DNA from 2 places in the Streptomyces sp. NPDC048644 genome. Region 2 is predicted to be linked to the other one. Evidence: riboswitches for the same ligand, from Rfam matches in the RefSeq annotation. Region 2 holds a riboswitch; the other holds the start of a gene.
The links. Region 2 has a riboswitch for glycine ahead of gcvP (aminomethyl-transferring glycine dehydrogenase). Riboswitches for the same ligand answer to the same signal wherever they lie in the genome.
Positions count from the first base shown of each region.

Region 1: linked by a shared signal. The riboswitch ahead of gcvT (glycine cleavage system aminomethyltransferase GcvT) and the one ahead of gcvP (aminomethyl-transferring glycine dehydrogenase) in region 2 are both predicted to bind glycine.

Region 1 is NZ_JBICVO010000004.1:66,014-81,565, reverse strand. Features, by position in the region: gene ACGFNI_RS10020 (MarR family winged helix-turn-helix transcriptional regulator) at 1-205, opposite strand, end outside; gene ACGFNI_RS10015 (L-serine ammonia-lyase) at 471-1,853, opposite strand; gene ACGFNI_RS10010 (APC family permease) at 1,958-3,628, opposite strand; gene glyA (serine hydroxymethyltransferase) at 3,842-5,101, opposite strand; gene gcvH (glycine cleavage system protein GcvH) at 5,168-5,545, opposite strand; gene gcvT (glycine cleavage system aminomethyltransferase GcvT) at 5,655-6,782, opposite strand; glycine riboswitch at 6,934-7,028, opposite strand; gene ACGFNI_RS09990 (AAA family ATPase) at 7,240-7,944, shown strand; gene ACGFNI_RS09985 (enhanced serine sensitivity protein SseB) at 8,034-8,831, shown strand; gene ACGFNI_RS09980 (enhanced serine sensitivity protein SseB C-terminal domain-containing protein) at 8,891-9,694, shown strand; gene ACGFNI_RS09975 (ABC transporter permease) at 10,075-11,073, shown strand; gene ACGFNI_RS09970 (ABC transporter substrate-binding protein) at 11,188-12,936, shown strand; gene ACGFNI_RS09965 (ABC transporter permease) at 13,009-14,019, shown strand; gene ACGFNI_RS09960 (ABC transporter ATP-binding protein) at 14,166-15,230, shown strand; gene ACGFNI_RS09955 (ABC transporter ATP-binding protein) at 15,227-15,552, shown strand, end outside.
Region 2 is NZ_JBICVO010000011.1:4,034-19,585, reverse strand. Features, by position in the region: gene ACGFNI_RS24270 (substrate-binding and VWA domain-containing protein) at 1-1,042, shown strand, start outside; gene ACGFNI_RS24265 (hypothetical protein) at 1,292-2,113, shown strand; gene ACGFNI_RS24260 (glutamate-cysteine ligase family protein) at 2,202-3,746, opposite strand; gene ACGFNI_RS24255 (hypothetical protein) at 4,284-4,901, shown strand; gene ACGFNI_RS24250 (DUF5999 family protein) at 5,246-5,452, shown strand; gene gcvP (aminomethyl-transferring glycine dehydrogenase) at 5,522-8,407, opposite strand; glycine riboswitch at 8,594-8,691, opposite strand; gene ACGFNI_RS24240 (PRC-barrel domain-containing protein) at 8,806-9,180, shown strand; gene ACGFNI_RS24235 (DNA polymerase IV) at 9,099-10,616, opposite strand; gene ACGFNI_RS24230 (MerR family transcriptional regulator) at 10,707-11,312, opposite strand; gene ACGFNI_RS24225 (bifunctional nuclease family protein) at 11,514-11,987, opposite strand; gene ACGFNI_RS24220 (MerR family transcriptional regulator) at 12,041-12,790, opposite strand; gene ACGFNI_RS24215 (FHA domain-containing protein) at 12,808-13,668, opposite strand; gene ACGFNI_RS24210 (DUF881 domain-containing protein) at 13,787-14,809, opposite strand; gene ACGFNI_RS24205 (small basic family protein) at 14,815-15,147, opposite strand; gene ACGFNI_RS24200 (DUF881 domain-containing protein) at 15,144-15,552, opposite strand, start outside.

The DNA.
Region 1 (15,552 bases), on a different contig from region 2:
CCTCGGCGATGGTCGACCGGTCGAGACCGACCCGCTCGCCGACCGTGCGCTGGTCGAGGCCGTCCTCGTCGACCAGCGCGTTGAGCACCGCGAACTGCGGGGAGGTGACCTCCTCCGAGACGATGGTGTTCCACAGCAGGGTGTGCGCCTGCTGGAAGCGGCGGGCCAGATGGCCCGGGTGGCTGCTGAGGTCGAGCGTGGGCACGCCGGGCCCCTCTCTGTGGTCGTGCGGGTGCCGTGCGTGTCGCGTCGGCGCGGACGTTTCAGTGTACTGGGGCACATTTCGCGCACGGAGTGCCTCGGCGGGGGCGAATGGCCCTGGATACGGGTGAGTTGGGGACGGATCGTCCGTGTGCTGAGTGCATTCGCGGTGTGCGCCTGGCGGGCGGGTGCGGAACGCCTGACGGCCGCGGGCCCGCCCCTGACGGGACGGATCCGCGGCCGTCGTCGCACGCTCCGCCGCCGGCGGGTCAGCACTCGATGATGTTCACCGCGAGACCGCCGCGGGCCGTCTCCTTGTACTTGACGCTCATGTCGGCACCGGTCTCCTTCATGGTCTTGATGACCTTGTCGAGGGAGACGTGGTGGCGCCCGTCGCCACGCAGCGACATCCGGGCCGCGGTGACCGCCTTGACCGAGGCCATGCCGTTGCGCTCGATGCACGGGATCTGGACGAGCCCGCCCACCGGGTCGCAGGTCAGGCCGAGGTTGTGTTCCATGCCGATCTCCGCGGCGTTCTCGACCTGCTCGGGCGAGCCGCCGAGCACCTCGGCGAGACCGCCGGCCGCCATCGAGCAGGCGGAGCCGACCTCGCCCTGGCAGCCGACCTCGGCCCCGGAGATGGACGCGTTCTCCTTGAACAGCATGCCGATCGCGCCCGCCGCGAGCAGGAACCTGACCACGCCGTCCTCGTCCGCGCCCGGCACGAAGTTGACGTAGTAGTGCAGCACGGCGGGGATGATGCCGGCCGCGCCGTTGGTGGGGGCGGTCACCACCCGGCCGCCCGCGGCGTTCTCCTCGTTGACGGCCATCGCGTAGAGGGTGATCCACTCCATGGCGTGCGCCTGCGGGTCGCCCGCCGAGCGCAGCGCGCGGGCGGCGTTGGCGGCGCGGCGGCGGACCTTGAGGCCACCGGGCAGGATGCCCTCGCGGGTCATCCCGCGCTCCACACAGCGCTGCATGACCTCCCAGATCTCCAGCAGCCCGGCCCTGATCTCCGCCTCGGTGCGCCACGCCTTCTCGTTCTCCAGCATCAGCGCGGAGATGGAGAGGCCGGTGTCCTGGGACAGCCGCAGCAATTCGTCGCCGGTGCGGAAGGAGTGCGTCAGGACGGTGTCGTCGAGCTTGATGCGGTCCTCGGCCGCGGCGTCCTCGTCGACGACGAAGCCGCCGCCCACCGAGTAGTACGTCTTCTCCAGCAGGGGCGCACCGTGCGTGTCGTACGCGAACAGGGTCATCCCGTTGGCGTGGTACGGCAGCGAGCGGCGGCGGTGCAGGATCAGCTGGGTGGGCTCATCGAAGTCGATCTCGTGCGCGCTGCCTATCTCGGCTTCGAGGAGGCGGAGCCGGCCGGTGCTGCGGATGCGGTCCACAAGAGCGTCGGCGTTCTCGACGTCGACGGTGCGCGGCGAGTGGCCCTCCAGGCCGAGCAGGACGGCCTTGGGGGTGCCGTGGCCGTGACCGGTGGCGCCGAGCGAGCCGAAGAGTTCGGCGCGCACCGACACGGTCTGGGCCAGCAGCCCGTCCTTCTTGAGCCGTCCGACGAACATCCGGGCGGCCCGCATCGGGCCGACCGTGTGGGAGCTGGAGGGGCCGATGCCGATGGAGAAGAGGTCGAAGACAGAGATGGCCACGGTGGCGAACTCCCTTGTCTGCTCGTGGTGAACGGTGGAGCAATGGGGTGGTTGATACGTTTCTGCGCCGACTGACGAGCGTAACCCGGACCCGGCGTCCGTGGTCAGACGGCGACCGTCGGGCGGTCGTCCTCCGGGGTAACGGACGGTGCCGCTGCCGTATCGGCGGCCTCCGGCGGGGCGTCCGTCATCGGGTCCGCGCCGGCCAGGCCCGTGCGATGGGCCCGTACCCCGGCGCGTACCGCCCAGAAGTAGAAGGCCACGGCCGAGACGGCGACCAGCGCGATGTCCAGGCCGCCGGGAATGACGCCGAGGCCGCCGAAGTCCGGGCTGCCCAGCGCGGAGACCAGGGCCATCCACAGCAGGAAGGCGACCATCCACCACGCCGGGGCGAACTGCCCGCGCAGCCGCCGGCCGCTACGGCGCAGCACCAGCGCGGCGACGGGCACCGCGATGAGGGTGATCGCCGCCACCTTGGCGGTGTCGGGCGACCGCGACCAGTACAGCGCGCAGGACGCGAAGGCGAAGGTGAGCGGACAGAGGACGGCGGCGGCCGGGAGGCGGAACGGGCGCGGCAGATCCGGCTTGGTCCTCCGGAAGACGCCGACCGCGACCGGGCCGATCAGATACGAGATGACCATGGCCGACGAGATCACCCCGGCCAGCGCCTCCCAGCTGTGCCCGACGGTGACCAGCAGCAGCACGGAGAAGCCGAGGTTGAGCCACATCGCCGGGCGCGCGGTGCCGTACCTGGGGTGCACGGCGGCCAGCTTCTTCGGGAAGAAGCCGGTCTCGGCGATGTTCTGGACCATGTAGGCGGCCGACGCGACGTTGGCGATGTTCGATCCGGCCGGCGAGATGAAGGCACCGAACTGGAGCATCGTGACGACCCAGTGCAGCATCAGCAGCTTGGCGAGATCGGCGAAGGGCGAGCTGAAGTCCACGCCCCGCCAGCCGCCCGCCTGAGTGAGCTGCTCGGGCGGTACGGCGCCCAGGTACGCGGTCTGGAGCGCCAGGTAGATCACCAGGCCGAGGGCGAGCGCCCCGACCAGCGCGACGGGGATGGCACGGCCCGGGTTCTTGGCCGCGCCGCCGAGGTTGACCACGGCCTGGAAACCGTTGAACGCGAAGACGACGCCGGACGTGGTGACGGCGGTCAGCACCGCCGACCAGCCGTACGGGGCGAAGCCGCCGTGCGCGGTGAAGTTGGAGGTGTGGAAGCCGGAGGCGATCAGGGCGGCCACCGCGAGGACCGGGATCACGAACTTGACCAGGGTCAGCACGGTGTTCGCGCGGGCCAGCAGCTGGACCGACCAGTAGCAGGTCAGCCACAGTGCGACGGTCAGGACCAACGCGACGCCGATGCCCGTGGCGGTCAGCTCGTGGTGCTCCCCGTCGACCAGGCCGCGGGCCCAGCCGAAGCTCCAGGAGGACATGTACTGGGTGGCGGCGATCGACTCGATCGGGATGAGCGAGGCGACGGCGATCCACACCGCCCAGCCGGTGAGGAAGCCCAGGACGGGCCCGTGCGAGAGGTGACCGTAGCGGGCCATCCCGCCGGGGATCGGGTACGCCGAGCCGACCTCCGCATACGTCATGGCGATCATGCCGATGAGGACGGCGCCGATCACCCAGGCCGCCAGTGCGGCGGGGCCCGCCACCTGGGCGGCGGTGCCTGCGCCGAAGAGCCAGCCGGAGCCGAAGATCGATCCGATGCCGATCATGATGAGGGCGAAGAGGCTGAGCCCCTTCCTGTTGCCCGCGCTCATGTCCATGGAGTGCGTGTGTCCGTCCTCTGTCGCGGAAGCCCCCGTCACCCAGGGGCCATGCCACCATAAGTGCCGACAAAGGCACGGAATGCGGGCAGGCAGACCGCGAGCCCGGGACCAACGGCCCCGGGCTCGCGGCCCGTTCACCTTCTCCAGGCCGGCGGACCGGCCTCCGGAAGGCTCAGTTCGTGCAACGCGTCACATCGTGGCGCGCGCCCCTCAGAGGGAGGGGTAGAGCGGGTACTTCTCGGCGAGCGCGGTGACCCGGGCCTTGAGGGACTCGGTGTCGTAGCTGGGCTTCAGCGCCTCGGCGATGATGTCGGCGACCTCGCGGAAGTCCGCCTCCTGGAAGCCGCGGGTGGCCAGCGCCGGGGTGCCGATCCGCAGGCCCGAGGTGACCATCGGGGGCCGCGGGTCGTTCGGGACGGCGTTGCGGTTGACCGTGATGCCGACCTCGTGGAGACGGTCCTCGGCCTGCTGGCCGTCGAGCCGGCTGTTGCGCAGGTCGACCAGGACCAGGTGCACGTCGGTGCCGCCGGACAGGACGGAGACCCCGTGCTGGGTGACGTCGTCCTGGACGAGGCGCTCGGCCAGGATGCGGGCGCCGTCCAGGGTGCGCTGCTGACGCTCCTTGAAGTCGTCGGACGCCGCGACCTTGAAGGACACCGCCTTCGCCGCGATGACGTGCTCCAGCGGGCCGCCCTGCTGGCCGGGGAAGACCGCCGAGTTGATCTTCTTGGCGAGGTCCTGGGTCGACAGGATCACGCCGCCGCGGGGACCGCCGAGCGTCTTGTGCGTGGTGGTGGTCACGACGTGCGCGTGCGGCACCGGCGAGGGGTGCAGACCCGCGGCGACCAGACCGGCGAAGTGCGCCATGTCGACCATCAGGTAGGCGCCGACCTCGTCCGCGATGCGGCGGAACTCGGCGAAGTCCAGCTGACGCGGGTAGGCGGACCAGCCGGCCACGATCAGCTTCGGGCGGTGCTCCTTGGCGAGGCGCTCGACCTCTTCCATGTCGACCAGGTTCGACTTCTCGTCGACGTGGTAGGGCACCACGTTGTAGAGCTTGCCACTGAAGTTGATCTTCATGCCGTGGGTGAGGTGTCCACCGTGGGCGAGGTTGAGGCCCAGGATGGTGTCGCCCGGCTTGATGAGGGCGAACATGGCGGCGGCGTTGGCCTGGGCGCCGGAGTGCGGCTGGACGTTGGCGGCTTCGGCGCCGAAGAGGTCCTTGATCCGGTCGATGGCGATCTGCTCGACGACATCGACGTGCTCGCAGCCGCCGTAGTAGCGGCGGCCGGGGTAGCCCTCGGCGTACTTGTTGGTCAGGACGGAGCCCTGGGCCTCCATGACGGCGACCGGAGCGAAGTTCTCCGAGGCGATCATTTCGAGGGTGGACTGCTGGCGGTGCAGTTCGGCGTCGACGGCGGCGGCGACGTCGGGGTCGAGGTCATGGAGGGAGCTGTTGAGAAGCGACATGAGTCTTTCCTGGGGAGTCAGGGGGCGCGAAGCGCTTCCGGGACGGGCGGGGGCCGAGCGGCGTACTCAGCCGGCGGTGAAGGCGGTGTACTCGTCCGCGGAGAGCAGGTCACCCGGCTCGGCGGTGATCTTCACCTTGAACAGCCAGCCGCCCTCGAACGGGGCGGAGTTCACCAGCGAGGGGTCCTCGGCAACGACCTCGTTGACCTCGGTGATCTCGCCGTCGACCGGCGCGTAGAGATCGCTGACCGACTTGGTCGACTCCAGCTCACCGCAGCTTTCGCCCGCCGTGACCGTGGCACCGACCTCGGGAAGCTGCACGAAGACGACATCGCCGAGCGCGTTCGCCGCGTGCTCCGTGATGCCGACCGTCGAGACGCCGTCCTCGGCGACCGACAGCCACTCGTGCTCCTTGCTGTAGCGCAGCTGCTGGGGGTTGCTCATGGGTCGATTCTCCTGTACGCGAAGGTGTGAATGTGAAAGGGGTCTTGCACAGTGAGACACACGGGGTGCGGCGGCGCCCCGGGCACCGTGATGTGCCAAGGGGGACGGGCTACTTCTGCCGCTTGTAGAAGGGCAGCGCGACGACCTCGTACGGCTCGTGGCTGCCGCGGATGTCCACCTTGACGCCATCGGTGCCGGGCTCGGCGTGCGCGGCGTCGACATAGGCGATGGCCAGCGGCTTGCCGAGGGTGGGCGACGGCGCTCCGGAGGTGACCTCGCCGACGACCGTGCCCGCCGCGTCGACCACGGGGTAGCCGGCCCGCGGGACGCGGCGGCCCTGCGCGATCAGGCCCACGAGCTTGCGGGGCGGCGCGGACTCGGCGCGGGCGGCGGCCTCCTCCAGCGCGGCGCGGCCCACGAAGTCACCGCCGTTGGAGGTCTTCTCGAACTTCACGACCCGGCCGAGGCCCGCGTCGAACGGCGTGGTGGCGGAGGTCAGCTCGTGCCCGTACAGCGGCATGCCGGCCTCAAGGCGCAGGGTGTCGCGGCAGGAGAGACCGCACGGCACCAGGCCCGCGTCCTTGCCCGCCGCGGTCAGCGCCTCCCACAGGGCGACCGCGTCCGCGGGCCGGACGAACAGCTCGAAGCCGTCCTCACCGGTGTAGCCGGTACGGGCGATCAGCGCCGGTACGCCGGCGACCGTGCCGGGCAGACCCGCGTAGTACTTCAGCCCGTCCAGGTCGGCGTCGGTGACGGCCTTGAGGATGCCGGGGGACTCCGGGCCCTGCACCGCGAGCAGCGCGTACGCGTCCCGGTCGTCGCGGATCGCGGCGTCGAAACCGCCCGCGCGTGCGGTCAGCTCGTCCAGCACGACCTGCGCGTTGGAGGCGTTGGCGACGACCAGGTACTCCTGCTCGCCGGTCCGGTAGACGATCAGGTCGTCGAGGATCCCGCCGCCGGCCTCGCAGATCATGGTGTAGCGGGCGCGGCCGGGCTTGACCCCGCCGATGTTGCCGACCAGGGCGTAGTCCAGCAGGTCGGCGGCGCGCGGTCCGGTGATGGTGATCTCGCCCATGTGGGAGAGGTCGAACAGGCCGGCGCGGGTGCGGACGGCGACGTGCTCGTCGCGCTCACTGCCGTAGCGCAGCGGCATGTCCCAGCCGGCGAAGTCGGTCATGGTCGCGCCGAGCGCGCGATGGGTGGCATCCAGCGCCGTGCGGCGGGGGGCTTCTGTCATGGTTCCGGGCTCCCAGGCAAGGTTGACAGGACATGTCTCCCCATCTGTCATCGGAACCTGAGAGGTTCACCGGAATCCCGCGAACGGGCCGGTTTGCACCTTGGGTGGAGCCGCCCCGTCAGCCGGGCAGTGGCTCGCTTTTCAGATCTGCCTCGCCCGCGCGGTATCGGGGCCTGAGAGATTCAAGGGAGGACTTGCTCCTTCGGCGCCCCGGCGCGCAGCCGGGGACTCTCCCGCGCGGATTCAAGCGGCCGGTATGCAGTTGACGGTGCACGAGTGAACACAGATGTGCACGTGGCGCCGACATCATTGCACGGGATCGCCGGACGCAGGAGTCCCGGTCGCCGCCCCCTCGGCAGACGGAAGAGCCCGCCGACCGCCTTGATGGACATTACCTTTTCTTGACACTCTGCGGGCAGGTACGGGCCAGGCCCGGACCACCGGACCGGGAGGGGCGATCACGGTGCACAGCGAAGCCGCATACGCGACGACGGCGGGGGTCGCGCTGCCGCGCCCGCCACGTGCGCCGCAGGCCGTACCGCAGCCCCTGGCACGGGAGGGGCACGGGCACGTCATGGACCTGCGGGCGCTGCCCGCCGCCCGCCGCACGACGGGGCTGCGCTGCGCCCCCGGCGCCCTCGTCGTGGTCTCGGGACTGCCGGGCAGCGGCAAGAGCACGCTGATGGACCGCCTCGTCCCGGCGCTGGACGGCCGCGGTGCCCCGGTGCACCGCATCGACTCGCAGGACGCCCGCGCACGCTGGGAGCGCGGCAGGCTGCGCCGGTGGCCGTACCCGCTCTACCGCCCGCTGGTCCGCGCCGCCCACTACGCGGGGCTGCGCCGCGCGCTGCGTTCCGGCGGCAGCGTGGTGGTGCACGACTGCGGGACGCTCGCGTGGGTGCGCCGCTGGGTCGCGCGGGCGGCCCGCCGGGACGGCCGGCCCCTGCACCTGGTGCTGCTCGACGTGCCGGCCGAGGTGGCGCTGCACGGCCAGGCGTCGCGTGGCCGAGGGGTGTCCTGGTACGCCTTCGCCCGGCACCGCAGGGCCGTCGGCCGGCTGCTCGGCGGCGCGGAGCGGGGACGGCTGCCGCGGGGGTTCGGCTCGGCCGTCCTGCTGGACCGGGCAGCCGCCGACGCGCTGCGCACCGTCAGGTTCGGCTGAAGCGGACCGCGCGGGCGGGCAACGCGAGCCCCGTCCTACTCGTCTAGGCTTTTCGGCCAGGTAGCGCGGTTGGGAGCAGGCGGATGGACATGAACTTTTCGGAGCAGGGGATACCTCAGCTGGCATGGCCGGCCAATGAGTTGGAAGAGGTGCTCGCGGCCTCGGTCGGGCATCCCGGGGCGGGTGGCCGGATTGTGGAGGTGCTGGGCCGCAGCCGGCTGTGGATCCCGCTGCCGAACGGCGGCGGGCCGGACAGCGCGGGCCCCGGCGCGGGCGGCCTCGACCTGCCCACCGTCGAGATCGACGGCCTCGCGTACGTGCCGGTCTTCACCTCCGAGCAGGAGTTCCTGCGGGTCGTCGGCTCGCACCTGTCCTTCACCGTCGCGCCGGCCAGGGAGTTCGCCCGCGGGCTGCCGCCGAAGCTCGGCATCGCCGTCAACCCCGACGGCACGGTCGGGGTGCCGCTGCCGGCACCCGCGGTGGCCGCGCTGTGCCGGGAGGACGGTCCCGAGGCCGGGATGGTGCCGGGCGGCGGCCGGGTGCGGCTCTTCGAACCGGACTGGCAGGACGAGCCGGTGGACTTCCTCGCGGCGGCGGGGCTGGAGTTCTCGGCCGCCGGATTTGTCCTGACTGCCCGACGTGTCCTGGCAAGCGTGGAGGGCGACACGCCCGCGCTGTTCGTCGGAGTTCAGGTCGACACCGCCCAGGCGCCGCTGCACGACGACCGTACGCAGGAGGCCGCGTTGTCGGCCCTGGGACGTGCGCTCGGCGCGGTCCCGGTGCCCTGGCCCGTCCAGCTCGTCATGCTGGACATCGCCCAGGGTGATCCGGTGGCCGACCGGATGCTGGAGCGCGTGCGTCCCTTCTACGCCCGGGACCACTCGTAAGCTGGTTGGATGACGGGCGGGCGCACCCCACGTGCCCTGCCGGAGAAGGGACGGACCACGTGAGCGCGGGTGCGCATCAGGGAGCGGCGGCGGCCGGCCAGGTCGAACAGATGCTGGCGCAGGTCTCGCCCGGCCGCTACGACGCCTACGAGGCGTTGCTGCACGCCCTCGCCGCCGGACAGGTCTGGATGCTGCTCTGGCACGGCCGGGCCGGCATGCCCGACGCGCAGTACGGCAACATGGAGGTCGACGGGCTCGGTTACGCGCCGTGCGTCACCTCGGCGCCCGAACTCGCCGCATCCGGCTGGAACCGCGACCACGAGCTGGTGGCCGGTGCCGACATCGCCGCCTCGCTCTTCCCCGACCGCTGGGGCCTGTGGCTGAATCCGCACGCTCCCGGCGGCGGCGTCGGTATCCCCTGGCTGGACCTGCGCCGGATCGCAGGCGGCCTCGACCGGCTGCCCGCAGGACCGCTGCGGATCACCGAACCGGCCATCGAACTCCCGCAGTTCTACGCCCTGCTCGCGCAGAACGCGCACCGCACGCCCGCCGTACGGGCGTTGCGCAGGGCCTGGGTGCAGCCCGCACTCGGGGCGCCCTATCTGGCCATCGGCCTCGACCTGTACGACACCGGCCAACAGGCCGTGGACGCGGTGCGGTTGATGATCCAGCAGTCGATCGGCGCGGTTCCGGACGGCCTGCCGGTGTCGACCGTCGCGATGAACGACGAGTACGACCCCGTCGGCATGTGGATGCGGGCCTGCGCGCGGCCCTTCTTCGACCGGGACGGCTACGGCGCCCCCGGCGGTCGGATGCCCGCCCCCGCGCCGTCCTACGGCTACGGCTACCCGCGTCCCTACTGACACCACCCGGCGCGTGACGGCGTCGATTTCCGGGCGGATTCGCCCTCTCTGCCCGCCCGTTGGGCCTCTCCTCCGCGTCCCCCCGCTCCGCTGAGCCGGGAGTTCTGTCCGTATAACGGAAACCTGCGGACCACATCACAGTTGCGCATCCATTCACCGTCAGGGCTGGTGAGTGATCGCGAATCGGATGAAGACTCCGGCAGCAGGGTCTCGGCCCTGTGTACGAACGTCATCCGACCACCGGTGTCGTGTGGACCCGCGGACCGCCGCGGGGCGAACTTCCGCGACACCTGCACCACTTGCACCAGTGATGTGAACCAGGCCGCCACCGCGGCCGGGCGTGGGCCGGCCACCGTCGGCCGAGAGGGGTCAAAGGCACCGTGACCGCACCGATCGAGACCACCGGGGCGGCTGCGCAGGCGCAGCCGGAAGCGGTGCTCCAGGGCGTGGAGACCAAGCGGATCGAGGGGCGTTCGCTCGGGCGTATCGCGCTGCTGCGCTTCCGACGCGACAAGGTCGCGGTGGTGGGCGCCATCGTTGTCATCCTCCTCATCGCCGTCGCCGCGCTCTCCCGTCCGATCCAGGCACTGCTCGGCCTGGACCCGGACGCGCCGCAGCAGTCGCTCATCGATCCCAACACCACGCTCCCCAAGGGCGACATGGGCGGGATGAGCCTGGACCACCCGCTGGGTGTGGACCCGAAGTTCGGCCGCGACCTGCTCGCCCGTGTGCTGGAGGGCTCCTGGGTCTCGCTGATCGTCGCCTTCGGCGCCACCCTGCTGTCGGTGGCCATCGGTACGGTCATGGGGGTGATCGCCGGCTTCTACCGGGGCCGGGTCGACGCGGTCATCAGCCGGCTGATGGACGTCTTCCTGGCGTTCCCGCTGCTGCTGTTCGCCATCGCGATCTCCGCGTCCCTCCAGGGCGGCGCCTTCGGACTGACCGGCCTGCCGCTGCACCTCTCCGTGCTGATCTTCGTGATCGGATTCTTCAACTGGCCGTACATGGGCCGGATCGTGCGCGCCCAGACGCTGTCGCTGCGCGAGCGGGAATTCGTCGACGCGGCCCGCGGCATGGGTGCGCGCGGCCCGTTCATCCTCTTCCGCGAGCTGCTGCCCAACCTCGTCGGCCCGATCGTCGTCTACTCGACGCTGCTGATCCCCTCCAACATCCTCTTCGAGGCGGCCCTGAGCTTCCTGGGCGTCGGCATCCAGCCGCCCCAGGCGTCCTGGGGCGGGATGCTCAACCAGGCGGTCAAGTACTACGAGGTCGACCCGCAGTACATGCTCGTCCCCGGCATCGCCATCTTCGTCACCGTGCTGGCGTTCAACCTGCTCGGTGACGGGCTGCGGGACGCCCTGGATCCGCGCAGCCGCTGAGGCCCGCCGGACCGCGGCCCGGCGCCCGCATCCCGGCTCTCCGAAGTTTCTCTCCGCCGAAGTTTTCCGACGTTTTCCGACGTTTTCCGACGAATGAAGGGGACAGCCACCATCATGCGAAGGTCAGTTCCGGTCGCGGTGACAGCGACCATCACCAGTGCGGGCCTTTTGCTGGCCGGCTGCAGCGGGGGCGGTACCTCCGGAAGTTCCGGCGAGGCGAACGCCGCGACCAAGGGCATCGTCAACGCTTCGGACGAGAAGGGCGGCACGCTCAACTACGCGATGAGCGACTCGCCCGAGTCGTTCGACCCCGGCAACACCTACTACGCGTTCGTCTACAACTTCAGCCGCCTCTACGCGCGTTCACTCACCGCTTTCAAGGCGGCGCCCGGCGCCAAGGGCAACGAACTCACGCCGGACCTGGCCGAGTCGATGGGCAAGTCCAGCGACGGCGGCAAGACCTGGACGTACAAGATCCGCAAGGGTCTGAAGTACGACGACGGTTCCGCCATCACCTCGCAGGACGTCAAGTACGCGGTCGAGCGCAGCAACTTCGCCCGCGACACGCTGTCCCTGGGACCGAACTACTTCCAGCAGTTCCTCAAGGACAACGACGACGGCTACAAGGGTCCGTACAAGGACAAGAGCAAGGCCGGTCTGAAGTCCATCGAGACGCCGGACGACCAGACGATCGTCTTCCACCTGAAGAAGGCGTTCGCGGAGTTCGACTACCTGGTCAGCGCTCCGCAGACGGCGCCCGTCCCGCAGGACAAGGACAAGGGCGCGGACTACACCAAGCACGTGGTCTCGTCCGGCGCCTACAAGTTCCAGGACTACCAGGAGGGCAAGCAGCTCACCCTGGTCCGCAACCCGCACTGGAACGCCAAGACCGACCCGCTGCGCAAGCAGCTGCCCGACAAGATCGTCCTGCGGCTGAAGGTGGCGCAGTCCACCATCGACAAGGACCTGCTGGCAGGCAACACCCAGGTCGACATGGCGGGCAAGGGCGTCGACGCGCAGACGCAGGCCCAGCTGCTGACCAACTCCAAGGAGAAGGGCAACACCGACAACGCCCTCGGCCAGCGGCTCAACTACATGGCGATCAACACCAATGTGGCGCCGTTCAACAACGTCGAGTGCCGCAAGGCCGTCGAGTACGCCGTCGACAAGAAGGCCGTACAGACCTCGCTCGGCGGCCCGATCCGCGGTGACCTGGCCTCCACGGTCCTGCCGACCGACATCGCCGGCTACCAGAAGTACGACCAGTACCCGCAGAAGTACTCCGGCGACAAGCTGGACCTCACCGAGGCCAAGAAGCACTGGGACAAGTGCGGCGCCGGCAAGACCAACACCACGATCCTGGCGCGCAACGACCGCCAGGAAGAGGTGGACGCGGCGACCTCGGTCATCGACTCGCTGAAGAAGATCGGCGTCAACGCCAAGATCCAGCAGTACCCGACCAGCAAGTACTTCTCGGACTACGCCGGTGTGCCGAAGTTCAACAAGAAGAACAACGTCGGTCTGATGATGATGCAGTGGGGCGCCGACTTCCCGACCGGCTACGGCTACCTCCAGCAGATCCTGCACGGCAAGGCCATCAGCCAGTCCGGCAACTCCAACCTCTCGGAGCTGGACGACCCGCAGATCAACAAGCTGCTCGACGACGCCGTCGCCAACCCCGACAAGGCCGCGCGCGAGAAGGAGTACGCCGAGATCGACAAGAAGGCCATGGAGCAGGCCGCGATCGTTCCGCTCACCTACTTCAAGGTGCTGAACTACCGCTCGCCCAAGGCCACCAACCTGGTCTCCACATCGGCCTACAGCGGTCAGTACGACTACCTCAACATCGGCGTCAAGAAGTAAGCACCGGAAGGCAGGTGAAGGCATTGGTGCCCGCCGGCCCCTCCGGCCGGCGGGCACCGACGCCGCATCCCCGTGTTCTCGTACATCATCCGCAGGTTGATCAGCGCGGTGATCCTGCTGCTGATCGTCAGCGCGGTCACCTTCGGCATCTTCTTCCTGCTGCCGAAGCTCGCCGGGCAGACCACCGACCAACTTGCCCAGCAGTACATCGGCAAGGCGCCCACACCTGCCGACATCGCCGCGGTGAAGAAGAATCTCGGCCTGGACAAGCCCGTATACGAACAGTATTGGGAGTTCATCAAGGGCATCTTCGTCGGCGTCGACTACAAGTTCGGCCCGGAAGCGGCGCGTTGTAACGTGCCGTGCTTCGGCTACTCGTTCAAGACCCACATCGAGGTCTGGCCCGAGATCCAGTCCCGGCTTCCCGTCACCCTCTCGCTCGCCTTCGGCGCGGCGGTCGTGTGGCTGGTCTCCGGCATCACCACCGGCGTGATCTCCGCGCTGCGCCCCGGCTCGGTCTTCGACCGGCTGTCGATGGGGGTCGCGCTGGCCGGCGTCTCGCTGCCGATGTTCTTCACCGGCGCGGTCGCGCTGGCCCTGTTCACCTATCAGTGGCCGATCTTCGAACGCAGCGACTACGTGCCACTCCTGGAGAATCCCTTCCTGTGGGCGAGGACGCTGGTCCTGCCCTGGGTGACGCTGGCCTTCCTCTATTCGGCGCTGTACGCCCGCCTCACCAGAGCCGGGATGATGGAGACCCTCGGCGAGGACTACATCCGTACCGCGCGGGCCAAGGGCCTGGGGGAGCGCACCGTCGTCGTCCGGCACGGTCTGCGGGCCGCCCTCACGCCCATCGTCACCGTCTTCGGCATGGACCTGGGGCTGCTGCTGGGCGGAGCGCTGATCACCGAACAGGTCTTCTCCCTCCAGGGGGTGGGCGCCTTCGCGGTACAGGCGATCACCGACAACGACCTGCCGAAGGTCCTCGGCGTCACGCTGCTCGCCGCGTTCTTCATCGTCCTTTGCAACCTGGTGGTGGACGTTCTGTACGCCGCCGTCGATCCGCGGGTGAGGCTCTCGTGACTGATTCCTCCGAATCCTCCGAAACCGCCGAGGACGCCACCGGGGCGGCCGGCACGGAGTCATCGGCCGAGGCCGAGGCCACGACGGAGGCTGCGCCCGAGGCCGTACCCGCGCCCGGGTCCGCGACCGCCACGGCGACCGGTTCGGTGCCCGCGGCCGGGAGCGGGGCCGCGCCCTCCGCCTTCCTCGAAGTGCGGGACCTGAAGGTGCACTTCCCGACCGACGACGGCCTCGTGAAGTCCGTCGACGGGCTCTCCTTCGCCCTGGAGAAGGGCAAGACGCTCGGCATCGTCGGCGAGTCGGGCTCCGGCAAGTCCGTCACCTCGCTCGCCGTGATGGGCCTGCACCGCGCCTCCCGGCAGCAGCGCAGCAAGGTCCGGATGTCCGGCGAGATCTGGCTGGACGGCAAGGAACTCGTCGGCGCGGATCCGGACGAGGTGCGGCGGCTGCGGGGCCGCGAGATGGCGATGATCTTCCAGGACCCGCTGTCCGCGCTGCACCCGTACTTCACGGTCGGCCGGCAGATCGTGGAGGCGTACCGCGTCCACAACGACGTCGACAAGAAGACGGCGCGCAAGCGGGCGATCGAGATGCTCGACCGGGTCGGCATCCCGCAGCCCGACAAGCGGGTGGACGACCACCCGCACCAGTTCTCCGGCGGCATGCGCCAGCGCGCGATGATCGCGATGGCGCTGGTCAACAACCCGGAACTGCTGATCGCCGACGAGCCGACCACCGCTCTTGACGTCACCGTCCAGGCGCAGATCCTGGACCTGATCCGCGATCTGCAGAAGGAGTTCGGCTCCGCGGTCGTCATCATCACCCACGACCTGGGAGTGGTGGCCGAGCTGGCCGACGACCTGCTGGTGATGTACGGCGGCCGGTGCGTCGAACGCGGCCCCGCGGAGCGGATCTTCGCCACGCCGCAGCACCCCTACACCTGGGGCCTGCTCGGCTCGATGCCGCGGATCGACCGCGATCAGACCGACCGGCTCATCCCGGTCAAGGGCGCGCCGCCCAGCCTGATCAATGTGCCGTCCGGCTGTGCCTTCCACCCCCGCTGCCCGTACGCGGACGTCCCCAAGGACAACCTCACCCGCACCGTGCGTCCCGAACTCGGCCAGGTCGACGGCGGGCACTTCTCCGCCTGCCACATGGCGCCGCAGGAGCGGGAGCGTATCTGGACCGAAGAGATTGCGCCGAAGCTGTGACCGAGACGACTGACGACGAGAGCCAGAACACCCCGGCGGCCGGGCCCGGCGAGGCCGCGTCCCCGGAGGCGTCCGACCCCGAGCCGCTGCTGCGGGTGCGCGGCCTGACGCGGCACTTCCCGATCACCAAGGGGCTGCTCAAGCGGCAGGTCGGGGCCGTGCAGGCGGTCGACGGCATCGACTTCGACGTACGCCCGGGGGAGACCCTCGGCGTGGTCGGCGAGTCCGGCTGCGGCAAGTCCACCATGGGCCGGCTGATCACCCGGCTCGACGAACCCACCGGCGGCAGCATCGAGTTCGAGGGCAAGGACATCACCCACCT
Region 2 (15,552 bases):
ATCCGGAGCGGAACTGGGCAATCCGCGCCGCAATCAGGCCCTGCTGCTCTCCGAACAGGCCGCCTTCGCGCACAACACGAGCGCGAACGGCGGCCCTGACCTGGACCTCTTCTACCCCGAAGACGGCACGGCCCGGCTCGACTACCCGTACACCCTCGTCGACGAGGAAGAGCTGACCGCCGACCAGTCACGCGCCGCCAGCCGCTTCATGACACTCCTTGCCGGCGCGGCGGGGCAGCGGGTCCTGCGGGAGCACGGCTTCCGGTCGGGCAACGGCGAGGCCGCCGGGAAGGTGATCCGGACGGCGGGCGGGCGCGCGCCGCAGCCTTACACCGTCGAGCAGGCCGATCCGCCGTCGGTCAAGGAGATCCAGGCGCTGCTGGGAATGTGGACGATCACGGTGCAGAGCGCCCGGATCGCCACGGTCGTGGACGCCTCGGCCTCGATGGCCGGCCAAGTCCCCGGCAGGGGCGGCCAGTCCCGGATGGAACTCGCGAAGAATTCGCTGCTCCAGGCGCTGGCGACGTTCACACCCGAGGACGAGATCGGGCTGTGGAAGTTCGCCACGCTCCTGGACGGCGACAGGGACTACCTGGAGCTGTCCCCCACCGTCCGGCTCGGCGACCCCGGCACGAACGGCGGCACCCACCGCGACGAACTGGCCGCCGCCTTCCGCTCGCTCGCCCCCGTGCCCAACGGCGCCACGGGCCTGTACGACACCACGCTCGCCGCCTACCAGAAGGCCCACGACACGTACGCGGACGGCAAGTTCAACGCCCTGGTCGTCGTCACCGACGGCGCCAACGACGACTCCAGCAGCATCGGCCTCGACGCGCTGGTCACCAGGCTGAAGAAACTCTCGGATCCGCAGCGGCCGGTGCCGCTGATCGCCATCGCGATCGGCCCGGAGGCCGACAAGACGGCCCTGGACCGCATCGTGGCGCCGACCGGCGGCTCGGCACACGAGGTGAGCGACCCCTCCCAGATCCACGAGGTGATCCTCAAGGCCATCATCACGGCGGGCAGCACGGCGCCCGAATAGCCCGCGTGCTCCCCGATGTGCCCGAAGGGACGGCGAAGGAGGCACCTGCGGCTGCCCTCCGGGGCCTGGACGCCACGGCGGCGAGCGGCTTGGATCGGATACTCCAGACCCTTTGGAGGACAAGTGCGTGCCCGTGGACAGCGGCCCGTCCCGCAGAGCCCCGAGCGGAAAGGGTCCTCCGGCAGCGCCCGGCGGCCCCCGGCGCCGGCCCCCCGGCTCGGTACGGAGCGGTTGACGGCCAACTCACTGATGTCACTCCAGCGATCGGTGGGCAACAGCGCCGTATCGCGTCTCGTACGGAGTTCCGGCGCATCGGGCGGTGGCGTGCCGGTGCAGCGGGCAGGGCGGGCCCCCGCACCGGAGCGGCTGGGGGAGTACGCCGATGCCATGGCGGACCCCGACAAGCGCGAGGGCATGTCGGCGCGCCGGTCGGGGGCGCTCACGACGTTCGGGCGACCGCTGCCCGGTCGGGACCAGATGTACGACATGGACGAAACCACCCCGGACTACGAAGAGCACCCCACGCATCCGACGAGCAAGGCTCCGCTGTCCGGTGGGCACTTCCACAACCTCTACGGCCGCGACGGCCAGGGCAGCGTCGCGGTGATGATGGAGAACTACCGCGCCCCGCAGGAGAAGTACACGGCCAGCGAGGCGTTCATCCACCAGTGGTCCCAGGCCGTGGCGCTCTTCGAGAAGACCGTCGGCAAGTCGGACGGGCAGCTCAAGAAGCTGGCCACGAAGGCGCTCCAGGAATCCACCGGACCCGCCGACGTGCCGGACAAGCTCCCGGACAGCATCTTCCGGCAGAACATCTCAGGTGAAGAGGCCAAGGAGGCACTCGGCCGCCTGATGCCCGAGGGCAAGGACGACCTGGAATTCACGGCGGGCGACGCCACCTACGACCAGATCCTCACCACGGTGAACGGCAAGTCCACGAAGAACATCGTCTCCACGTTCAACGAACTCAAGAGGCACGCCGGGGGCAACGGCTCCTTCCGCATCACGGGCGGCGGCCTCAGGCGGGACGCCTCCGGCAACTTCCAACTGCGGTTCGACGTCGGGGAGTAGCCGTCGGCGTCACCCGAGTCTGCCCGGTTGCCCCGGCCCCGGGGCGCCGCCCACGTGCCTGACGAGGGGCGCCCCGAGCGGGCCGCGGTCAGGGGTGCCCGGCCGGGCGGCGCGCCCCCGGAACGGTGCCCTCCGCGACGGGCCAGGCGACCGGCCAGGTGTGCACCGGGTCACCGGTCTGCATCAGTTCACTGTAGCGACGGGTCATCGCGGCCAGCGCCGCGTCCCGCTCAAGACCCTGGTGCACGGCGTGACGGTACGCGGCGACCTGCCAGGAGGCGCCGTTCATCCGACGTGCGCAACGCTGCTCGATGATCCCCAAATAGCGGTCACGGTCGGCGGGTTCGACACCCCACGCATCCAGTCCCGCGGCGGCCAGCGGCAGCAGTTCCTGGCGCACCAGCCGCACCACGGGTATCTCCGCGAGGCCGCCCCGCCCAGGCCGGGGCCAGCGCAGCGTCGCGTCGATGCCGTACCGGCAGGCGGTGTCGAAGTTCTCCGCAGCCGTGGCGAACGGCAGCCGTGTCCACACCGGGCGGGGCTCATCGGCCAGCGCGCGCACCAGGCCGTAGTACAGCGCGGTGTTGGCGATGACGTCGTCGACGGTCGGCCCGGCGGGCAGCACGCGGTTCTCGACCCGAAGATGCGGTACGCCGTCGGCGACCGCGTAGACCGGCCGGTTCCAGCGGTAGACCGTTCCGTTGTGCAGCACCAGTTCCGCCAGGTCCGGAACCTCACCGTCCGCCAGGACGGCCAGCGGCTCCTGCGGTCCGCAGATCGGCAGCAGCGGCGGGAAGTAGCGGACGTTCTCCTCGAAGAGTTCGTACGCGGAGTCGACCCAGCGCTCGCCGAACCAGGTGCGCGGGCGCACCCCTTGGGCCTGGAGTTCGGGCGGCCGGGTGTCGGTGGCCTGCTGGAAGACCGGTGGCCGCGACTCCTGCCACAGCTCGCGGCCGAAGAGGAACGGCGAGTTGGCGCCCACGGCCACCTGCACCGCGGCGATGGCCTGCGCCGCGTTCCAGACGGCGGCGAAGCGGCCAGGCGTCACCTGGAGGTGCAGTTGGACGGAGGTGCAGGCCGCCTCGGGCGCGATCGAAGGCGACCGGGCGACCAGCCGCTCGACACCCTGGATGTCGAGCGCGAAGTCCTCGCCGCGGGCCGCGCGCATCTGGTCGTTGAGCAGGACGTAGCGGTCGATTTCGGAGAGGCTGGCGACCGTGAGATCCGTGGAGTGCAGCGTCGGCAGAATGCCGATCATCACGATGCGGGACGCCACTTCGCCGGCTTTTCGGTCCGCGTAGGCGAGGCCGGTACGGAGTTCCTCCGCGAGGTGGCCGAGTACCTGTCCGTGCAAACGGTGCGGCGCGATGTTCACTTCCAGGTTGCACCGGGCGAGTTCGGTCTGGAAATCCCGGCTGGCGATACGTTCCAGCACTTGCGAGTTCATCATCCTGGGCAGCCCGTCGGCACCGGCAAGATTCAGCTCGATCTCCAGCCCGACCAGATTTTTCGGGCGATCGAACCGTTTCTCCCCCAAGAGCCTCGCAAGCACCTCAAGACACTCGTGAAGCTTTCTTCGATAACGCTCCCGGTCCGCCGGACCGATACCGTCCACAGCGACCTTCTCCCCCATCGAAGGGTCCTTCCTCAAGTGAACGGCCCGCGGCAACGGGCCGCTCGGGGCCGTCCCCGGCACCGCCGGGGCACGCGTCACGGTCGATGATGCCCCGCAACCTGATCAATAACGCCTCAGGGGCGTTCCGTTATCGATAGGCTGGAGCGACAGAGCGCTCTGGCACATTCCCATGGCACAGCACGGCGGCAATCACTCCCGGCATTTCTCTGGTGAGAAACGCCGACGAAATCCGGCCTACCGCACGGAAGAGGAATGGCAAGGCGCCGCGAACGCCCCCCGCACAAAGAGGTGGAAAACATCTCTCCCGCGGGTCCTGATTTCGCCTTGCCGTAAATTCACGAAACGGCTAGCGGAAACACCGATTGAACAAGTGTCGTATAAACTTCGCTGACGAGGCAGAGACTTGGTGCCCAGTGTCGCGTTGCCCGCATCTGCGCCGAGCACAGCGGCCGGCCAGGCTCTGACCCCGCACGCTGACAGCGTCGTCCGCGTTTACCCGCACCACCGTGTCTCCCAAGTGAGAGGCGACCCACCATGCCGCTGCACATCCCTGCCGCACCCCCGCCGGCCCTGCGGAGCGTCCTCGCCGCCCTCGGCTCGCCCACCGCCGTCCGCGAGGCCCGCACCCCCGCGCTGCGCTCCCACCAAGGCCCGCTGAGCGCCGACCAACCGCTCCCCGTCCACGTACTGAAGGGCATCGGCCAGGCCGGCGGCCCGCCGCACACCCGGCTGGCCGGCTGGCGCTTCCTGGTACGCGGCGGCGAGCGTCCGGTCGCAGCCGCCGAGGCCCGGCTCACGGCGGACGGCTGGACGTTCTCGCACTTCTGCAGCGGCCCGTACGTCACCGCGACCGAACAGGCCCTGGTCCAGGCCGAGTCACTCAGCGCCGCGTACCAACCGCGCCTGCTCTCCGTGCCGGAGCTGTACATGGTCACGCTGTGGCTGCACCACGACATCGCGTCCGACGGCACCACAGGACTGCCCGCCGCCGGCGACCTGTTGGTGCCGCTCGCGCCCGCGCCGCCCGGCATCGCCGCTCATCTCCCGCAGCGGGTCGCCGACTTGCTGCCGCGGCTCACCCGCCGCCTCACCCCCGCCCCGCTCCTCGGCCAGGCACCGCTCGGCCCGTCGGCACTCGGCTCCACCGCCTGACCCGGCACGCCGCATCCGCACGCCGAACCTGACACGGCGCACGCCGTCGCACAGCCGAGCGCCCCGCGAGCCCTTCCGGCCGCGGGGCGCTCGGCTGCGCTCACCCGCGCGGACCGGACCGCCGCTATCACCACCAACACCCTTCGGAGGGTGCGCATTTGGGAGCAACCGCCCGCACGGGTGACACGTCCCTATCGAGTGCGTACCACTGCGGCGAAATCCCTGCGGAATTCCGTCCGCGGGGCAACACTGGGACCGAACCGAAGGAAACGGGGGAAGCGGCCATGACGACTTCATCGAGCCGCACAACAACATTCACCACACCGCAGCGAAAGACAACATCCATGTGTCAGCACCAGCCGCCCTGCCCGTCAGCCGAATCCACCGACCGGGAAGCCGCGCATCCGGTGGCCCATCACCCGGAACAGGGGTGGAGCCTGCTGTGCAACGGCGTCCTCCTCTTCGAGGACACCGGTGAGCTTCTGCCGGACGGGCAGGTCATCGCGCCGCACCGGCCGATCGGCGGATCGCGGCTCGCCACCACCGTCTGACGCGGCACCCACGGAAACAACGGGGCCCCCGGCAGAACTGCCGAGGGCCCTTCTTGCTGCGCCGGTACGTCAGCTGTCGTAATCCTCCATCGGCGGGCAGGAGCAGACGAGGTTGCGGTCACCGAAGGCGCCGTCGATGCGGCGCACCGGCGGCCAGTACTTCTCCGCCGCCACGACGCCGGCCGGGAAGACGGCCTCCTCGCGGGTGTAGCCGTGGGTCCAGTCGCCGCCCAGCGCGCTCGCCGTGTGCGGGGCGTTGCGCAGCGGGTTGTCGTCCTTGTCCCACTCGCCCGAGCCGACCTTCTCGATCTCCGCGCGGATCGCGATCATCGCGTCGCAGAACCGGTCGAGCTCGCCGAGGTCCTCGCTCTCGGTCGGCTCGATCATCAGCGTGCCGGCCACCGGGAAGGACATCGTCGGCGCGTGGAAGCCGTAGTCGATGAGCCGCTTGGCGACGTCGTCGATGCTCACACCGGTCGCCTTCGTCAGCGGCCGGACGTCGATGATGCACTCGTGCGCGACCAGCCCGCCGGGACCGGTGTAGAGCACCGGGTAGTGCGGCTCCAGACGCTTGGCGATGTAGTTGGCGCCGAGCACCGCGACCTGGGTGGCGCGCTTGAGGCCCTCACCGCCCATCAGCCGGACGTACGCCCAGGAGATCGGCAGGATCCCGGCCGAGCCCCAGGGAGCGGCGGAGATCGGGCCGATACCGGTCTCCGGGCCCGCGGTGGGCTGCAACGGGTGGTTGGGCAGGTACGGCGCGAGGTGGGCGCGGACGCCGACCGGGCCGACGCCGGGGCCACCGCCGCCGTGCGGGATGCAGAAGGTCTTGTGCAGGTTCAGGTGCGAGACATCGCCGCCGAACGTGCCCGGCTCGGCGAGCCCGACCAGCGCGTTCAGGTTCGCGCCGTCCACGTACACCTGGCCGCCCGCTTCGTGCACGGCCGCGCAGATCTGGGTGATGTGCTCCTCGAACACACCGTGCGTGGACGGGTAGGTGACCATCAGGACGGCCAGCTCGTCGCGGTGCTTCTCGATCTTGGCGTGCAGGTCGCCGGTGTCGACCTCACCGTCATCGCCTGTCTTGACGACGACGACCTTCATCCCGGCCATCACGGCGCTGGCGGCGTTGGTGCCGTGCGCGGACGACGGGATCAGGCAGACGGTGCGCTGCTCGTCGCCGTTGGCCCGGTGGTACGCCCGCACGGCCAGCAGACCGGCGAGTTCGCCCTGCGAGCCGGCGTTGGGCTGGATGGACACCTTGTCGTAGCCGGTGACCGTGGCCAGCCGCTCCTCCAGCTCCTGGATCAGCGTGAGGTAGCCCTGCGCCTGGCCGGCCGGTGCGAACGGGTGCAGCTGGCCGAACTCGGGCCAGGTGACCGGCTCCATCTCCGTGGTGGCGTTCAGCTTCATCGTGCAGGAGCCGAGCGGGATCATGCCGCGGTCCAGCGCGTAGTCCTTGTCCGAGAGTCGGCGCAGGTAGCGCAGCATCGCGGTCTCGGAACGGTGCTGGTGGAAGACCGGGTGGCTGAGGTACCCGCTGGTCCGCCGCAGCTCTTCGGGCAGCGCATCGGCCGCAGCCGCGTCCAGCCGCTCGACGTCGCCCTGGACGCCGAAGGCACCCCAGACACCGGCCAGCTGCGCACGGCCAGTGGTCTCGTCACAGGCGATACCGACGAGATCGGCGTCGACCAGGCGGAGGTTGACGCCGGCCTCACGGGCCGCGGCCACGACCTCGGCGGCCCGGCCGGGAACCCGTGCGGTGAGGGTGTCGAAGTACGTGTCGTGCACGAGCTCCACGCCGCCGGCCTTCAGACCGTCGGCCAGGATCGTGGCATAGCGGTGGGTGCGCCGTGCGATGTCCGCCAGCCCGTCAGGCCCGTGGTAGACGGCGTACATGCCCGCCATGACGGCCAGCAGCACCTGCGCGGTGCAGATGTTGCTGGTGGCCTTCTCGCGACGGATGTGCTGCTCGCGGGTCTGCAGCGCCAGGCGGTAGCCCTTGTTGCCATCGGCGTCGACGGACACTCCCACCAGCCGCCCCGGCAGGCTGCGGGCGAACTTCTCCCGTACGGCCATGAACCCGGCGTGCGGCCCGCCGAAGCCCATCGGGACGCCGAAGCGCTGGGTGGTGCCGACCGCGATGTCCGCGCCCAGCTCTCCGGGCGAGGTGAGCAGCGTCAGGGCCAGCAGGTCGGCGGCGACGGTGACGACCGCGCCCAACTCCTGCGCCTGCGCGATGACGGCACGCGGGTCACGGACCGTCCCGGAGGCACCCGGATACTGCAGCAGCAGGCCGAAGACGCCACGCTCGGCGATCTCGGCGGGGATGCCGTCGCTCAGGTCGGCGACGACGACCTCGGCACCGGTCGGCTCGGCGCGGGTCCGGATGACGGCGATGGTCTGCGGCAGGCAGTCCGCGTCGACCAGGAAGACGCCCTGCTTGACCTTGCCGACGCGGCGGGACAGCGCCATGGCCTCGGCCGCGGCTGTCCCCTCGTCCAGGAGGGAGGCTCCGGAGGTCGGCAGCCCGGTCAGGTCGGCGACCATGGTCTGGAAGTTGAGCAGCGCCTCCAGGCGGCCCTGCGAGATCTCCGGCTGGTAGGGCGTGTACGCCGTGTACCAGGCGGGGTTCTCCATCACGTTGCGCAGGATCACCGGCGGGGTGAACGTGCCGTAGTAGCCGAGGCCGATCATCGGGGAGAGAATCTTGTTGCGGTCGGCGAGACCGCGCAGTTCCGCCAGGACCTCCGCCTCGGAGCGGCCCTGCGGCAGGTCCAGCGCCTCCGCGCTCTTGATCACGTCGGGCACGGCGGCTGCGGTCAGCTCGTCCAGCGAGCCGAACCCGACCTGCGCGAGCATCTTGGCCTGCGACGCGTCGTCGGGGCCGATGTGCCGCTGCTCGAAGGGCGTACCGCGCTCCAGCTCGGTCAAGGAGATGCGTGTGGTGGTCATCTGCGGGGGCCTCCTGGTCTCAGCGACCTACGAGGGGCACCACGGCACTGGTGCCCGGACGGCCTCCCCCTCTGTCATCTCAACCTGAGAGCTTCACCGGCCCACGCCCGCGGACCGGCTTTCACCGTCGGTGAGGAGGGGTTCCGCGCTGCATCGCCCGTGGCCCGCCCTGCTTTCCAGAGTGACCTCGTCCATGCGGTACGTGTGCCTGAGAGATTCCGGGGAGGATTTGCTCCTTCGGCGCCCCCGCCGCGAACGGCAAAGGACTCTCCCGCATGGGGTCTGCGGCCATTTGCCAGCCTACCAGCGCGCCATCCGAGAGATCCTTCGAGTGGCCGAGGCATGAAATGTGCCGTTTGGTAGTTGTCACAAGGCAGTTGCGACCAGTTGGAGGGGCCGTGCAAACCGATATCGATCCCCGGAGCCTGATCGGCCGCAAGGCATTCGACCGCCACGGAGCCAAAATCGGCACCGTGGACGAGGTGTATCTCGACGACGCGACCGGAGAGCCGGAATGGGCCGCGGTACGCACGGGTCTCTTCAGCCGCGACGCCTTCGTCCCCCTGGAACCCAGCAAAGTGGTCGACGAGGGACTGCACATCCCGTACGACCGCAAGCTGATCAAGGACGCCCCCGACTTCGGAGTCGGCCGGCACCTCTCCCCCGAACAGGAACTCCAGCTCTACCACCACTACCGGCTGGATATCTCCTCCCCTCCGGACTCCGCACCCGCCGACCAGGACTTCGGACGGGTGGCCGGAACGGACGACTGAGGCGCGGGCCCGCCGCCCGCCCCCGGGGACACCACGGGCCCCACCCCGGCACCCGGCGGCGGCTGCGCGGCCGGATCCCCGCCCACCAGCGGCAACGGCTCCCCGGGCCGCAGCGCCTGATCGTCAACGGCGAACGTCCGCACCCTCCCGGGCGCCGACCAGGGCTGCTCGAACCGTACGGTCACCCGCCCCACACCGCTGCCCTGCACCCACCCCGCGCCGAACTCCTCGTGAACCACATCGAGCCCGGGGTGCCAGACGCGTGGCCGCACCTCCTCCGCCGGCTCCGGCTCGCCCTGCCCCGCCGCCTCCACCGCAGGCGCCGCCTGGGCCGCCAGAGCCGCTTCCGCGGCTTCCCGCTCCGTCGCCGCCTGGGCGAACAGGTCCTCCTGCGTGAAGTCGGCCAAGCCGCTCACCCCCACACCGAGCAGTCGCACCCCTCCCGTGGTGTCGACGGTCTCCAGCAGCCGGGTGGCGGCCTCGCGGACCACCGACGGATCGTCCGTCGGCCCGCGCAGCGTCTCCGACCGGGTCAGCGTCGAGAAGTCGTAGTTCCGCACCTTGATGACCACCGTGCGCCCGGAGCGGCCGGCCGCCCGCAGCCGCTGCACGCAACGGTCGGCCAGCCGCAGCAGCTCCGACCGCACCCGCGTCCGGTCGGTCAGATCGACGTCGAAGGTGTCCTCCACCGACACCGACTTCGCGTCACGCTCGGCCACCACCGGACGGTCGTCCCGGCCCAGCGCCATGGCGTACAGCCCCGCGCCGTGCGCCCGCCCCAGAAGCCGCACCAGCTCCGCCTCACCCGCCTCCGCGGTCTCGGCCACCGTCGCGATGCCGGCCCTGCGCAACGCCTCCGCGGTCGCCGGACCGACCCCGGGCAGCGTGCGCACCGGCATCGGCCCCAGCAACTCCCGCTCGGTGCCCGGCTCGATCACCACCAGGCCGTCCGGTTTGGCCGCCTCCGACGCGATCTTGGCCAGCATCTTGGCGCCCGCCAGCCCCACCGAACCGGTCAGGCCCGTGACGGCCCTGATGTCCCGCCGCAGCTGCTCCCCCACAGCACGGACGGCCGCCGTCTCGGCGGCGACGCCACCGGCCTCCAGATCGACGAACGCCTCGTCCAGGCTCAGCGGCTCGACCAACGGCGACAGATCGTGCAGCAGCTCCATCACCAAGCCACTCACTTGGCGGTAGACCGTGAAGCGCGGACTCAAGTAAGCGGCGTTGGGGCACAGCCGACGCGCCTGAGCGGTCGGCATCGCGGACCGCACCCCGAAGACCCGCGCCTCGTACGACGCGGTGGACACGACCCCACGCGGCCCGACCCCGCCGACGATCACGGGCTTCCCGCGCAGACTCGGCTTGGCCGCCTGCTCGGCGGCTGCGAAGAACGCATCCATGTCGAGATGCAGAATCGTCGGCGCTGGTCTCACAAGACCGATGCTGCCGCATACCACTGACAATCGGCCCCGAGCCGAGCCGCGCACCCCGCGGGACCTGGCCCGCGGATCCGTCCGCCGGGGTCAGCCGGCGCGGTTGCGCCGCCGGGCCAGCTCGTCGTGCGGGTTCTGCCCGATCAGGGTCTCGCCGGTGTCCACCCGCTCGCCGTGCAGCTGTGACAGCGTGCTCTCCACGTCCCGCCACACCACGCCGATGGCGATACCGAACACGCCCTGCCCGCCCTGGAGCAGGTCCACGACCTGGTCGGGCGAGGTGCACTCGTAGACGGTCGCGCCGTCGCTCATCAGCGTCATCCGCGTCAGATCGGCCAGCCCGCGCGAGCGCAGGTGCTGAACCGCGGTGCGGATGTTCTGCAACGAGACACCGGTGTCGAGCAGCCGCTTCACAATCTTCAGGACGACGACGTCGCGGAAGCTGTAGAGCCGTTGGGTACCGGAGCCGTAAGCGGGGCGGACGCTCGGCTCGACCAGGCCGGTACGCGCCCAGTAGTCGAGCTGCCGATAGGTGATGCCGGCTGCGGCGCACGCGGTCGGGCCGCGGTAGCCGATGGTCTCCGCCTCGCGGTCCCCCGACACCGCCGCGGTCTGTACCGGGGTGCGGTTCGCCGTCACATTCGAATGGAGCGGCAACGCCCCTTCCGCCGCCGTACCGTCGCCGGTGATTGCCACGCCGCCCTCCGTCCTCCACGTCCCGGACGGGACCTGCATATCGACGGTATGCAGTCACTCGGGGTGCGTCAACGATCGCCGCGCTCGCCACGCCGAGTGATAATCACCCCACGAGTGGTTTCCCGTGACTCCGGACGGGGAACGCGTAGCAGGTTGGCCGAAAGAGAACGGCCGTGGCCGAATTCTCCGGCCCGGCCGCTGTCACTGACTGTTGGTGCCGAAGTCCTCGGGCGAAATCTGGTCGAGGAACTCGCGGAACTTCTCCACCTCGTCCTCCTGCTCGTCCGGGATCGCGATGCCCGCGTCGTCCAGCACACCGTCGGTGCCAAAGATCGGCGTACCGGTGCGCAGCGCCAGCGCTATCGCGTCGGACGGACGGGCACTGACCTCCACACCACTGGCGAAGACCAGTTCGGCATAGAACACCCCCTCGCGCAGATCCGTGATGCGGACCTGCGTCAGCTCCTGGCCCACCGCCTCCAGCACGTCCTTGAAAAGGTCATGCGTCAGCGGCCTGGCAGGAACCATGCCCTGCTGGGCGAAAGCAATGGCGGTGGCCTCCCCCGGCCCGATCCAAATGGGCAAGTAGCGGTCGCCTCCCACCTCCCGTAGCAGCACGATCGGTTGGCTGGAAGGCATTTCCACCCGGACACCCACGACGTCGAGCTCGTTCACACAGCAACCCTAGGACGTGCCCGGCAGGTTTGGGTAGTCGGGCACTCTTTTGCTCATTGGAGATGGAGCCGGAGCGCGGCCTGGACCAGTGCCGCGTGCAGCCGTACGGACAGCGTCGCCAGCTCCCTCGCGGTGGCCTCCGCATGCGCCCTGGTCTGCGGATTACGATGCCGCCGCAGGGGTGCGACGACCTGTTCCACCAGGCCGGCCTCGCGTTCGGCAGCCGCCTTCACGGCCCGCAGATGGCGCGGCTCCAATCCGAAACGGCCGAGATCCGCCACCAGTTTGGCCACGGTGACCGCCTCGACGTCGTAACCGCCGTCCGCATCGGGCACGATCAGCCCGTACGCCTCCCAGTCGGTCAGCGCGGCCTCGTCGACCTCGGCGGCAGCCAGCAGCTCCGCGCGGCCGATACGGACCGCCGTAGGACGCTCCTCATCGGGCCCGTGCACCCCCTCCACCAGATCCCGGGACGGGGTGGCCGGAGCCGGGAGCTGGACCTGCTCACCGCGCTCCAGGGCGTCCAGATGCTCCCGGATGACCTTCAGCGGCAGATAGTGGTCCCGCTGCATGCGCAGGATGCTCGCCAGCCGCTGGACGTCCTGAGCGGTGAATTTGCGGTACCCGGACGGTGTACGCGTCGGCTCGACGAGTCCCTCGGCCTCCAAGAAACGGATCTTGGAGATCGTGACCTCGGGAAACTCCTCGCGCAGCTTGGTGAGCACCGCACCGATGCTCACCGGCTTGCCGTCCGAAGAGGCGGTGCCGGACGTACCGGCACCGCCTGTCGGTGTATGGCGCATATACCTTCCCCGGCCGGTCAGATACCGGCGCCTCGCTGGCTCGCGTAGAAGACCAGGCGGTACTTGCCGATCTGCACCTCGTCGCCGTTGGCAAGGGCGACAGAGTCGATCCGCTCACGGTTGACGTAGGTGCCGTTGAGGCTGCCGACGTCGGAGACCGTGAAGACACCGTCCTGACCGCGACGGAACTCCACATGGCGGCGGGAGACCGTCACATCGTCGAGGAAGATGTCGCCCTGCGGGTGCCGGCCCGCCGTGGTCAGCTCGCCGTCCAGGAGGAACCTGCTGCCGGAGTTCGGCCCCCGGCGCACGACCAGCAGCGCCGAGCCCAACGGCAGGGCGTCCACGGCCGCCTGCGCCTCGGGGGACAACGACGGGGTCAGGGTCTGGCCCGTCGCCTCCGCGTCGTACGCCTCAAGGCCCGAGATGGAGATGGTCGATGTCGTCTCGGATGCGCGCTCGGGCCTGGCCCCCGCGCGCAGCGGCGCACCGCAGTTGGAACAGAACCGGCTCGCCTCGGCGTTCCGGTGACCGCACCTCGTACAAACCGGCAAGGCCGACCCTCCATCCGTGCCCGACGTCGACGGATCCTGGGAACCTATGCGGCCGGGACCGGAAGGGTCAACAGAACCCGCGCCGTGGCCTCCGGAAACACCACCGGTCGGACCCGCGACCTCGTCGCGGAAGAGCGGACGGTCCTCGCCGGAACCGCTCTCGTCGGACTGGCGCGGAGCGCGGTGCCGCGCCGAGCCGCTGCCGCCCTCCTGTCGTGCGCTCTTGCCGAACAGCTTTGCAAACAACTTCACGGGCGATTCCCCTTGAACGAAACAGACCCGCCCGTGGGGCAGGACGAACCCTCGATGCACACACCGGCCGATCCGGACATCCTGTGAACGTCCGTGGCCTTCAGACAGTTTCCACCACGCACCACATACACGGTGCGTCGACCCCCCGCTACCTCATGCCCTCCCCGGGCTCTCCCCATACGCGTCTCTCTCACTGCGATGACGACCGAGCGTAGTCAGGCCGCTTCGCCTCTCGCAAGGCGTCCACAATGATCTTCCCCACTCGGGTCACATCCACCGTGGCCTGCTCCTTTTCCAGCGTCTGCACCACACCGCCAGGGATGTTGAGCGCCGGCTCCAGGTCCTGCGGCTTGCCGATGACCTTGAACCGGTACGGCTGCGTGACCCGCTTGCCGTCGATCTGCACCCCGCCCCTGACATCCGAAAGAGCGGTGCTCGCGACCACCCGTACGTCATTCACCTGGATCGCCTCGGCACCGGCCGCACGCAACTCCTGGATGGTGTCCAGCAACTTGTCCGCCTCCACGGAGTGCGTCGGGTCGTCGATGGTCAGATTGATGCCGGGCCCCTGGGCCGCGACGGTCCCGGCCAGCACGCCCAGCTGCTGTTCCTTCTCCACGGTCTGCTTACGGGCCTCCTCGGCCTGGTTCGAGCTGTTCTCCAACTCGGTCTTCTGTCCCTCCAGGCGCCGCTGTTCGTCCGTCAACCGCTGCGAGCGATTGTCCAGTTCATCCAGGATCCGCACCAGGTCCTCCTGGCGGGCACCCCGCAGCGCACTGCTGTCACTCGTGGAACGTACCTGAATCGCCAGGCCGAGGCCGAGAATGAACAGGAGTACCGCAACGATCAGTTGAGCGCGGGTCAGCCGCGGCGGCCACAGGCTGGCACGCAGCCGCTGCCGACCGGTCTGCGGCCCGTCCGGAGCCTTACCTTCCTCTTCCGTGTCCTCCGGGGCCTGCGACGATGACGGAACGGAGGACGCCGTCACGTCCTCGCCGGGCGCCGGGGCAGCCGGTCCACCACCGCCGTCCCCGTCCTCCGCACCGGCCCGCTGCGGGGCGTCACGGCTCTCCGGAGGCATCGGCCGCCGGTCCGCCGCACCGCGCGCCGGTTCCGCGTCCGCCGCCCGCTCACGTCCGGGCGCGTCACCGGGCTGAGGGCTCTCGCCGGGCTCCTGCGCCCGCTCCGGCTCCGGGGTCTCGTCGGTAGCCATCCGCCTCACGCCCTGAAGACGTGCCGGCGGATCGCGGCAGCGTTAGAGAAGATCCGGATTCCCAGCACCACGACGACGCCGGTGGAGAGTTGGGCGCCGACGCCGAGCTTGTCACCGAGGAACACGATCAGCGCGGCCACCACGACGTTCGACAGGAAGGAGACGACGAAGACCTTGTCGTCGAAGATGCCGTCGAGCATCGCGCGCAGACCACCGAACACGGCGTCCAGCGCCGCGACGACAGCGATCGGAAGGTAGGGCTCGACCACCGTCGGCACCACGGGTCGGACCACGAGCCCGACCACGACTCCCACGATGAGGCCCAGTACGGCGATCACGATGTGCCCTTCCCTGTGTCGGCGCCGTCCGCCTTCGCGGCACCGGCCTGCGGCTGTGCTGTACGTACGATCAAACTGGGCGCGGGCGGCAGCTTGACCTCACTCTCGGCCGAAATCCTGGTGCGCACGCCGTAGTTCTCCTGCAACACGTGCAGATACCGGCCGTCGGCGCTGTCCTGGAACGCGGTGCTGAGCCGCTGCCCGTCCCCCACCGCCAGCACCGTATAGGGCGGCACCAGTGGCTTGTTGTCGACCAGTATGGCGTCTCCTGCGGCTCTGATCGCCGAGAGTGACGTAAGCCGCTGCCCGTTGACGGAAATCGCCTCGGCACCGGACCCCCACAGGCCGTTGACCACCCGCTGCATGTCCCGGTCGCGCACCCGCCCGGTGTCGGTGAAACCACTG